2 regions of the Plantactinospora sp. BB1 genome follow, and region 1 is predicted to be linked to the other one. Evidence: riboswitches for the same ligand, from Rfam matches in the RefSeq annotation. Region 1 holds a riboswitch; the other holds the start of a gene.

Region 1 (4,316 bases):
CATCCCGACTCCGGCAGGGTGGCGGGAGATGGGCGACCTGAGGGTGGGCGATCTCGTCTTCGATGATCGGGGCCAACCGGTACGGATCGTGGCTGCGACTGACGTGATGACCAACCGTCCCTGCTTCCGGGTCAGTTTCTCGGACGGTGAGTCGATCGTCGCCGACGCCGATCATCGGTGGATCACCACCACGAAGCTGGAGCGCAAGTACATCGCCCGCGGCACGCTCGCGGCCGGCTCGGTTCGGACGACCGCCGAGATTGCCGGCGATCTTCGCTACGGTGACAAGGAGCGAAACCACCATATCCACGTCACCGAGCCGGTCCATTACCCCACCCGTGACCTGCTCGTGGACCCCTATGTTCTCGGTGCGTGGCTCGGCGCCGGCACATCGGACAGTGCCGAGTTCACCTGCGCCGACGAATCGATTCTCGACGAGATCCGACGTGCCGGCTACCCGGTCTCGAAGGTCAGCGGTCGCTACCGGTACCGGATCGGCGGGGTAGGCCACACACGCGACGCCAGCAGCGGTCGGTATTCGGCGAACGGGTCGTTGTCGAGCCTGCTCAAACAACTCGGCGTCGTCGGCAACAAGCATGTGCCGGCCGAGTACCTCACGGCCGATGTCGACCAGCGCACCGCGCTGTTGCAGGGCCTCATGGACACCGACGGCCACATCGACGATCTGGGCCGCTGTGAGTTCGTCAGCACCAAGGAAAGGCTTGCGGACGCGGTGGTCGAACTCGCCGCAAGTCTCGGACTGAGGCCGGTGAAACGGAAGAAGCGGGCGGTCCTGAACGGCGTGGAGTGCGGGGTGGCGTTCCAGGTCAAGTTCACGCCACACCTACCGGTCTTCCGGCTGCCCCGGAAGCTCGCACGACAGAAGGCTGGCCGGTTCCACCGTTTCCGTGCGGTCGACGACGTGCGGCCCGTGGAGTCCGTCCCGGTCCGCTGCATCCAGGTGGCGGATCCGCGTGGGATGTTCCTCGCCGGCCGGACGTTCGTGCCGACCCACAACTCCAGCCTCGGCCGGCTCGGCCTGCTCACCCACTCGACCGCCGGCTTCATCGACCCCGGGTTCTCCGGGCACGTCACGCTGGAGCTGTCGAACGTGGCCAACCTGCCGATCCGGCTCTGGCCCGGGATGAAGATCGGCCAGCTCTGCATCTTCCGGCTCTCGTCGCCGTCCGCCCACCCGTACGGGTCGGCGGTCTACGGGTCGCGCTACCAGGGGCAGCGCGGCCCCACCCCGAGCCGCTCCTGGCAGAACTGGCGCACCTGGCCCACCCGCTGACGCCCCGCCCGCGCGGCGGCCACACGGACCGAATAGAGGAACCCCCGCCGCAGGTGCGCGACGGGGGTTCCTCCGTTGACACGGTCGATCGGGGAGACGTCAGCCGGGTCTGCCGAAGCTGTGGATCTCGCCGTCGTCCATCCGCTTCATCTTCACCGGTTCACCGGCCCGGGAGGCGTGCACGATCCATCCGCCGCCGACGTACATGCCGACGTGGCTGAGGTCGGCGTAGTAGAAGACGAGGTCACCGGGGCGGAGCTGGGAGCGGCTGACCGACTTCACCTGCCCGCGCTGCGCCCGGGCGTTGTGCGGCAGCCCGACGCCGCCCTTCGCCCAGGCGGCCAGGGTCAGGCCGGAGCAGTCGTACGAGCTGGGGCCTTCGGCACCCCACTTGTACGGCTTGCCGATCTGGGCGCAGGCGAACTTGACCGCCTGGCCGGCCGGGCCGCCGGGGTAGGTCGCCGGGCAGGGCGCGGGCCGCAGCGGGCCGGCGGAGCCGTTCCCGTACGCCTGGATCCGCAGCTTCTGCAACCGCTCGACCTCGGCGTCGATCTCCTTCTTCTTCGCCGCCAGCTCCGCCTCGGTCTTGGTCAGCTGGCTGACCAACCGGTCCAGCGGGGCCTTCTGGGCGGCGTACTTGTTCTTGAGGTCGACGACCGCCTGCACCTCGCGCTGCTGCTGCCGCGCGAACTGGTCGAGCACCGAGAGCTGGCCGACCAGCGCGGTCGGCGACTTCGTGGTGAGCAGGGCGTTGACCGCGGACGCCTTGTCGCCCTTGTACGCCTCCACGGCGAAGTCGCTCACCCGGTTCATCGCGGCGTCGATCTGCGACTGGAGCGGGGCGATCTTCTTCTGCAGGGCGGCGGCCTGCTTCTTCTTCGCGGTCAGGTCCTGCCGGGTGGCGTTGTGCCTCTCGACGACCGGCTCCAGTTTGCGCCAGGCGGTGTCGATCTGCTGCTCGATCTCGGCCACCGACGGTTCGGCGAGTGCCGGCGTCGTGCCGGTGAACAGCACGGCGGCGCTGGCCAGGGCCGTGAGGGCGATGGCGAGAATGGACCTTCGAGGGCGCGGTTTCGCGTTCCCGGCGTCGGCGGAGGCCGATCGGAGGGATGGCGACCGCGGCGGGGCAGGGGGAGCCACCGGGGTCCGTACTCCTTCTTCCGTAGCCCGCCTACCGGGTTAGCTGACGGGTTCGGGCGGGAAGATTGTCGCCCTACCGCGTGAGACGCGGATTCACCCCATGAAGCTCGGGTCCCCGGTTCGCTGAGTGTGACGATTCGGCGGTGTCGAGACGTCGCCGCCCGGCTAGGCGGCCTGCCGTCGGCTCGACGGTCCCCAACCTTAGAGAAGGGTGTTATCCAAACGCAACCCCGTGATCTGAGTCGATTCGTTATGTATCGGATCGGTCGCTGACGGTGGGAGCATTCGAACCCCCGAACCGAAGGATCGAACCCGCCGATCACACTCGGTATATGTGAAAGATTCCTACATAGTGACGACCTTGGCCGGCAGGTATTGACCAGCACCGGTCCCGGGTGGAGGGTGATCAGCAGGCCCACCCCCGGCTCATGGAGGTTCGATGCTTCCCACGAAACAGCCGCTGAGCAGGAGAATCGCGATCGGGGCCGCAGTCGTCGGCGCCGCCGCGCTGCTGCCGGCCAGCCCCGCGCCCGCCACCGCCGCGTCCGCCGACAGCCGGCAACAGGAGTACGCCGCCGCCGCGGCCGAGTTCGGCGTACCCGAAAGTGTGCTGCTCGGCGTCTCCTATCTGGAATCCCGCTGGGACACGAACGCCGGCACGCCGAGCACCAGCGGCGGGTACGGCCCGATGCACCTCACCGACGTCGCCGGGCTGGCCACCGGGCCGGAGCACCCCGAGCACGGTGAGGACCGACGCGGCGACCAGGCCCGACCCGCCCGCCCGGCACCCGGACCCGCCGGCCCACACCTCGACCGGAGCGCCGACGCGCCGCCCGGCGGACAGACCCTGGACGCCGCCGTCGCGCTGACCGGAGTCGACGAGCACCTGCTCCGCTCGCAACCGGCGGCGAACATCCGGGGCGGGGCGGCGCTGCTGGCGTCGTACCAGAAATCGCTGGCCGCGCCGACGGGCCCGGCCAGCGACCCGGCGGCCTGGTACGGCGCGGTGGCCCGGTACGCCGGCAGCGACCGCGCCGACGCCGCGGCGGCCTTCGCCGACGAGGTGTACCGGACCATCGCCGAAGGCGCCAGCCGGACCACCGACGACGGCCACCGGATCACCCTGCCCGGCCGACCGGGGCTCGCCCCGCAGCGCTCCTGGCTGGACCGGCTCGGCCTGCCCGGCACCCCCCGCCCGGACGGGCTGGAGTGCCCGCGCGACATCTCCTGCGAGTGGATCCCCGCCCCCTACCAGGCGTTCGGGGACGGCGACTACGGCAACCACGACCTCTCCGACCGGCCCGCCCGGCAGAAGATCGAATACATCGTCATCCACGACACCGAGGGCAGCTACGACACCACGCTGCGGCTGGTGCAGGACCCGACCTACGTGAGCTGGCAGTACACGCTCCGCTCGGCGGACGGGCACATCGCGCAGCATGTCTTGGGCAAGGACGTGGCCTGGCACGCCGGCAACTGGTACGTCAACGCCAAGGCGATCGGCCTCGAACACGAGGGCTTCGCCGCCCAGGGCACCTGGTACACCGAGGCGATGTACCGGACCTCCGCCAAGCTCGTCCGCTACCTCGCCGACCGGTACGACATCCCACTCGACCGCGACCACATCATCGGGCACGACAACGTACCCGGCATCCTGCCGGCGAACGTGCGCGGCATGCACTGGGACCCCGGCCCGTACTGGGACTGGTCGCACTACTTCGACCTGCTGAAGGCACCGTTCCGGGGCATCGGCATCCCGGCCGCCGGCCTGGTCACCATCGACCCGGACTTCGCCACCAACCGGCCGGCCTTCACCGGCTGCGACACCGCCGGGGTGCCCTGCCCGTCGCGCGGCTCCTCGTCGGTGATCCTGCGCAGCGCC
Region 2 (4,316 bases), 300 kb from region 1:
TCCGGCGTGCGGGCCAGCATCGAGCCGAGCAGGAAGAACGTCGCCCGGGTCCGGTGTGCGGCGAGGGTCTCGACGAAGAGCGGGGTGGAGGCCGGGTCGGGGCCGTCGTCGAAGGTGAGCGCGACGTGCCCCGGCGAGCCGCGTCCGCTCAGCCGGGGAAAGAACCGCAGCCGTACCCGGGGCAGTACCGTCACGGCCGGCACCACCTGGACGGCCAACGCGGCACCGACGGCCGCCGCCGGTACCGCGCCGCCGCGCACTTGTTCCTCCGCCCGCCGCACCATCACCCGCCGCACCCATCGCGGACGCCCGCCGCACCGTCACCCGCCGCACCGTCGTCCGCCGCACCCCTCGACGACGCCCGCCGCGTCGCGGACGCGGTTACCCGCCCGGCCGGGGTTCATCCTCACCCGGACGGGTGGCCCGGCCGGTCACTCCGACTGCCCGCCTCCTGCCCGGCTCCGCCTCTCCGCCTCTCCAGAGCCCCCGTCCGCACGTGCCGTTGCGGCCCGGCGTGCCGTGGCGGCCCGGCGACGGAGGGCGTCCGGGAGTTTGTCGGGGCGTCGGCCGGGTAGCCGGCGCGCGGCGACCGGGGAGGTTCGGGACGGGGGAGCGGATGCGGCGGCGACCTGCGGCGCGGGTGGCGGTGGTCACCGGAGCGAGTGCCGGGGTGGGCCGGGCAACGGCACGGCTGCTGGCCAGCCGGGGGATGCGGCTCGCCCTGCTGGCCCGGGGCGACACCGGCCTGCGGGGCGCCGCCGAGGACGTCCGGGCGGCCGGCGGCGTGGCGCTGCCGATCGAGACCGACGTGGCGGACTACCGCCAGGTGGAGGCGGCGGCGGAGCGGGCGACCAGCGAACTCGGGCCCATCGACCTCTGGGTCAACAACGCCATCGTCTCGGTCTTCGCGCCCTTCAAGGAGATCGGACCGGAGGAGTTCCGGCGGGTGACCGAGGTCTGCTATCTCGGGTACGTCCACGGCACCCGGGCCGCCCTCGACCGGATGCTGGCGCGCGGCAGCGGCACGATCGTGCAGGTCGGGTCGGCACTGGCCTACCGGTCGATCCCGCTCCAGTCCGCGTACTGCGGCGCGAAGCACGCCATCGCGGGCTTCACCGAGTCGCTGCGCTGCGAACTGCTGCACGACCGGAGCCCGGTCCGGCTCACCATGGTGCACCTGCCGGCGGTGAACACCCCGCAGTTCGACTGGGTACTGTCCCGGCTGCGCAACCGCGCCCAGCCGGTGCCACCGATCTACCAGCCCGAACTGGCGGCCCGGGCCATCGTGCACGCGGCCGACCGGCCGGGCCGGCGGGAGTACTGGGTCGGTGCCTCGACGGTCGGCACCATCCTCGGCAACCGGCTGGTGCCCGGCCTGCTCGACCGGTACCTGGCCCGGACGGGGTACTCCGGCCAGCAGACGGAGCAGCCGGCCGAGCGGGGTCGACCGGCGAACCTGTGGCACCCGGTCGACGACGGCACCGGGGTGGACCGGGGCGCGCACGGCTCGTTCGACACGCCGTACCGGACACGGAGTCCGCAACTCTGGCTGTCCCAGCACCGGGGCGCGGTGACAGCGGGTCTGCTCTCGGCCGGTACGGTGGCCGGTGTGCTGTTCGGCACAACGCCCTGGCGCCGACGGTGACCGGGGAATCACGCCACCGACCAACCTGGACACGTTTCCGCACGTCAGGCGGTTGATAACGCGCTTGGTAAATAGCCGACAGCAGCTAGTCGATAATGGCGGACAAAGCATGACCTTCGATGCGTCCGACGCGCCGTGATTACTGATAGTCGTTGTCCGGCAACGCTTTTACCCGCGAACGGGGCTTGCCATTCCGGAAGTGAAACCGGGTATGCTGTCTGCCGTTCATAGCCGCCGGATACCGCGTGGTGCCGGCGCTGATCGCCGCCTAATCGCCACCCGGCGAGCCGGGGACCCACGCACCCCTGGGGTGAATCCGCGCAAGCGGTAGGGACCACTTCCATCCCGAACCCGTCAGCTAACCCGGTCGGCGGCCGACGGAAGGGATACATGTGAGGGCACCCCTACGCCGAAGGCTGGCGACTGCCCTGGCACTGCTCACCGCCGCAGCTCTGGTCGTGGTCCCGTCGGAGGCGTCGGCGGCGCCCGCGCCGAAACCGGCCCCCCAGGAGGAGGCCGACTCGCCGGTGCTCGGAGACGTGCTCGCCAGCGCCGGCAAGCGGCTCGCCGAGGCGAAGGCCGAGCGCAGCAAGTCCCAGCGGCGGCAGCAGCAGCTCGGCAACCAGTTGAAGCAGGCGGAGGCCAGGCTGGCGGCGCTCACGCCGGAGGCGAGCCAGATCGCGGCCGAGTCCTACCGCAGCGGCAAGCTCAGCGCCATCTCGATGCTGTTGAGCAACAACTCGTCCGACTCCTCGTCGAACTCGTTCATCGAGCGGGCCTCGGCGCTCAACGAGCTGAACCTGTTCAACAACAGCAAGCTCCGGGCGCTCAACGAGGCGCGCAACGAGGTCGGCGCGGCCAAGAAGGCGATCGACGAGGAGGTCGCCAAGCAGGCCGCGCAAGAGAAGATCATCCAGAAGCAGCAGTCGGACGCGAAGAAGGCGCTCGCCCTGGTGGGCGGCAACTCGCGCCCCGACAAGGGGCTGGTGGCGGCCACCTCGCCGGTCGCCCGGCCGGGGCCGGGGATGGCGGACGGCTTCCCCGGGCTGCCGTGCAACAAGAAGGACCCGACCACCAGCGGCTGCATCACCGCCCGGACGCTCCACATGTACAACGAGGTGCGTCGGGCGGGCTTCAAGAGGTTCGTCGGCTGCTTCCGGCCCGGTGGGCCGTTCGAGCATCCGAAGGGCCGGGCCTGTGACTGGTCGCTGCGCAACTCCGGGTTCAGCCGGGCTGCCAACGACGACCAGATGAAGTACGGCAACGACCTGGCCGCGTTCCTGATCCGCAACGCGGACCGGCTCGGCATCCTCTACGTGATCTGGTACAAGGAGATCTGGTTCCCGGACGAGGGCTGGAGTTCCTACAGCGGTCCGAGTGACCACACCGACCACGTGCACGTCTCGATGCTGTAGCCCGAGCCAACGCCACCGCCCCGTCACCTGTCCGCTCAGGTGACGGGGCGGTGGTGTTGTGCGGACAGGTCGCCGGTCGACTGGCATCATCGGCGGATGGCCACCATCGAAGTCGTGCTGGGCGACATCACCCGGGAGCACGTGGACGCGATCGTCACCGCCGCCAACGAGTCGTTGCTGGGTGGCGGCGGTGTGGACGGTGCCATCCACCGGGCGGCCGGTCCGCGGCTCGCCGAGGCGGGCGGGGCGATCGCCCCCTGCCCAGCCGGCGAGGCGGTGGCGACCCCGGCGTTCGACCTCGACCCGCCGGTCCGGCATGTCATCCACACCGTCGGCCCGGTCTGGGAGGGCGGCGGGTACGGCGAAGCCGAGCTGCTCGCCTCCTGCTACCGCCGCTGCCTGGCGGTCGCCGACGAGGTGGGCGCGCGCAGCGTCGCCTTTCCGGCCATCGCCACCGGGGTCTACGGGTTTCCGGCCGACCGGGCGGCGCGGATAGCGGTGCAGACGCTCCGCTCCACTCCGTCGGCGGTCGAGTCGATCCGACTGGTCGCCTTCGACGAGAAGACCCGGGGCCTGATCCAGGCGGCCCTCGACGGTGCGGACCCCGCCTGACCTCAGTACGACTCCAGCTCCGCCGGACTGACCAGTTCGGCATCCGGGGAGTCGACCAGGGCGAGCGCGCTGTCGTAGCGGGGACGGTGCCGGGGTGCCGGGCCGGCGCGGCCGGGAGCACGGGTACCGAGCTGCCGGGCGACCTCGGCGAGCACGATCGCCGCGACCAGCCGGTACCGGTACGGCACGTTCACCGCCGGCAGCTCCAGCCGGGCGAACTCCACCGTCGGGCCGAGTCGCCGCCACTGTTCGGCCGGCCCGGTCGCCTCCTCGTCCGGGATCACCAGCAGGGTTTCCGGGCCGCCGGTCAGGTCGACCCGGTGCAGCGCCGGACCGCCGAGGTGCAGCCCGGCGACCACCACCCGCCGGGCCGGCAGCGGCGGCTGCGCCGACACCGGTACCACCTTCAGCGGGTTGCGGGAGCTGCGGGCGGCGGCCCGGGCCTCGGTGCGTACCGGGCGGGGCGTGCCCCACCACACCTTCGCCCGGTCGTCCAGTCCCACCGTCTGCCAGCCGAAGGCGGCGGCCGAGCGCAGCGTGCTGCCCGCCTCGACGTGGTCGCCGGGCCCGAGCAGGAGTACGGCCGGCCGGCGCGAACCGGGACGGGTGCCCCGGACGGTACGCCGGCCGGCCGCCGCCAGCAG

What was found. A riboswitch is a leader RNA that binds a small molecule or an ion and turns the genes downstream of it on or off. The one in region 1 is predicted to bind cyclic di-AMP.
Region 2: it holds a riboswitch for cyclic di-AMP, as region 1 does, so the genes downstream of both, C6W10_RS35550 (hypothetical protein) here and C6W10_RS34260 (NlpC/P60 family protein) in region 1, are expected to answer to the same signal.

The regions. Positions count from the first base shown of each region.
Region 1 covers NZ_CP028159.1:7,797,679-7,801,994, forward strand. The annotation lists partial or broken gene C6W10_RS39820 (LAGLIDADG family homing endonuclease) at 107-820, shown strand; partial or broken gene dcd (dCTP deaminase) at 1,016-1,294, shown strand; gene C6W10_RS34260 (NlpC/P60 family protein) at 1,394-2,308, opposite strand; cyclic di-AMP (ydaO/yuaA leader) riboswitch at 2,447-2,587, opposite strand; gene C6W10_RS34265 (N-acetylmuramoyl-L-alanine amidase) at 2,874-4,316, shown strand, end outside.
Region 2 covers NZ_CP028159.1:8,098,066-8,102,381, forward strand. The annotation lists gene C6W10_RS35540 (polysaccharide deacetylase family protein) at 1-284, opposite strand, end outside; gene C6W10_RS35545 (SDR family oxidoreductase) at 617-1,645, shown strand; cyclic di-AMP (ydaO/yuaA leader) riboswitch at 1,901-2,034, shown strand; gene C6W10_RS35550 (hypothetical protein) at 2,038-3,060, shown strand; gene C6W10_RS35555 (O-acetyl-ADP-ribose deacetylase) at 3,157-3,672, shown strand; gene C6W10_RS35560 (TrmH family RNA methyltransferase) at 3,675-4,316, opposite strand, start outside.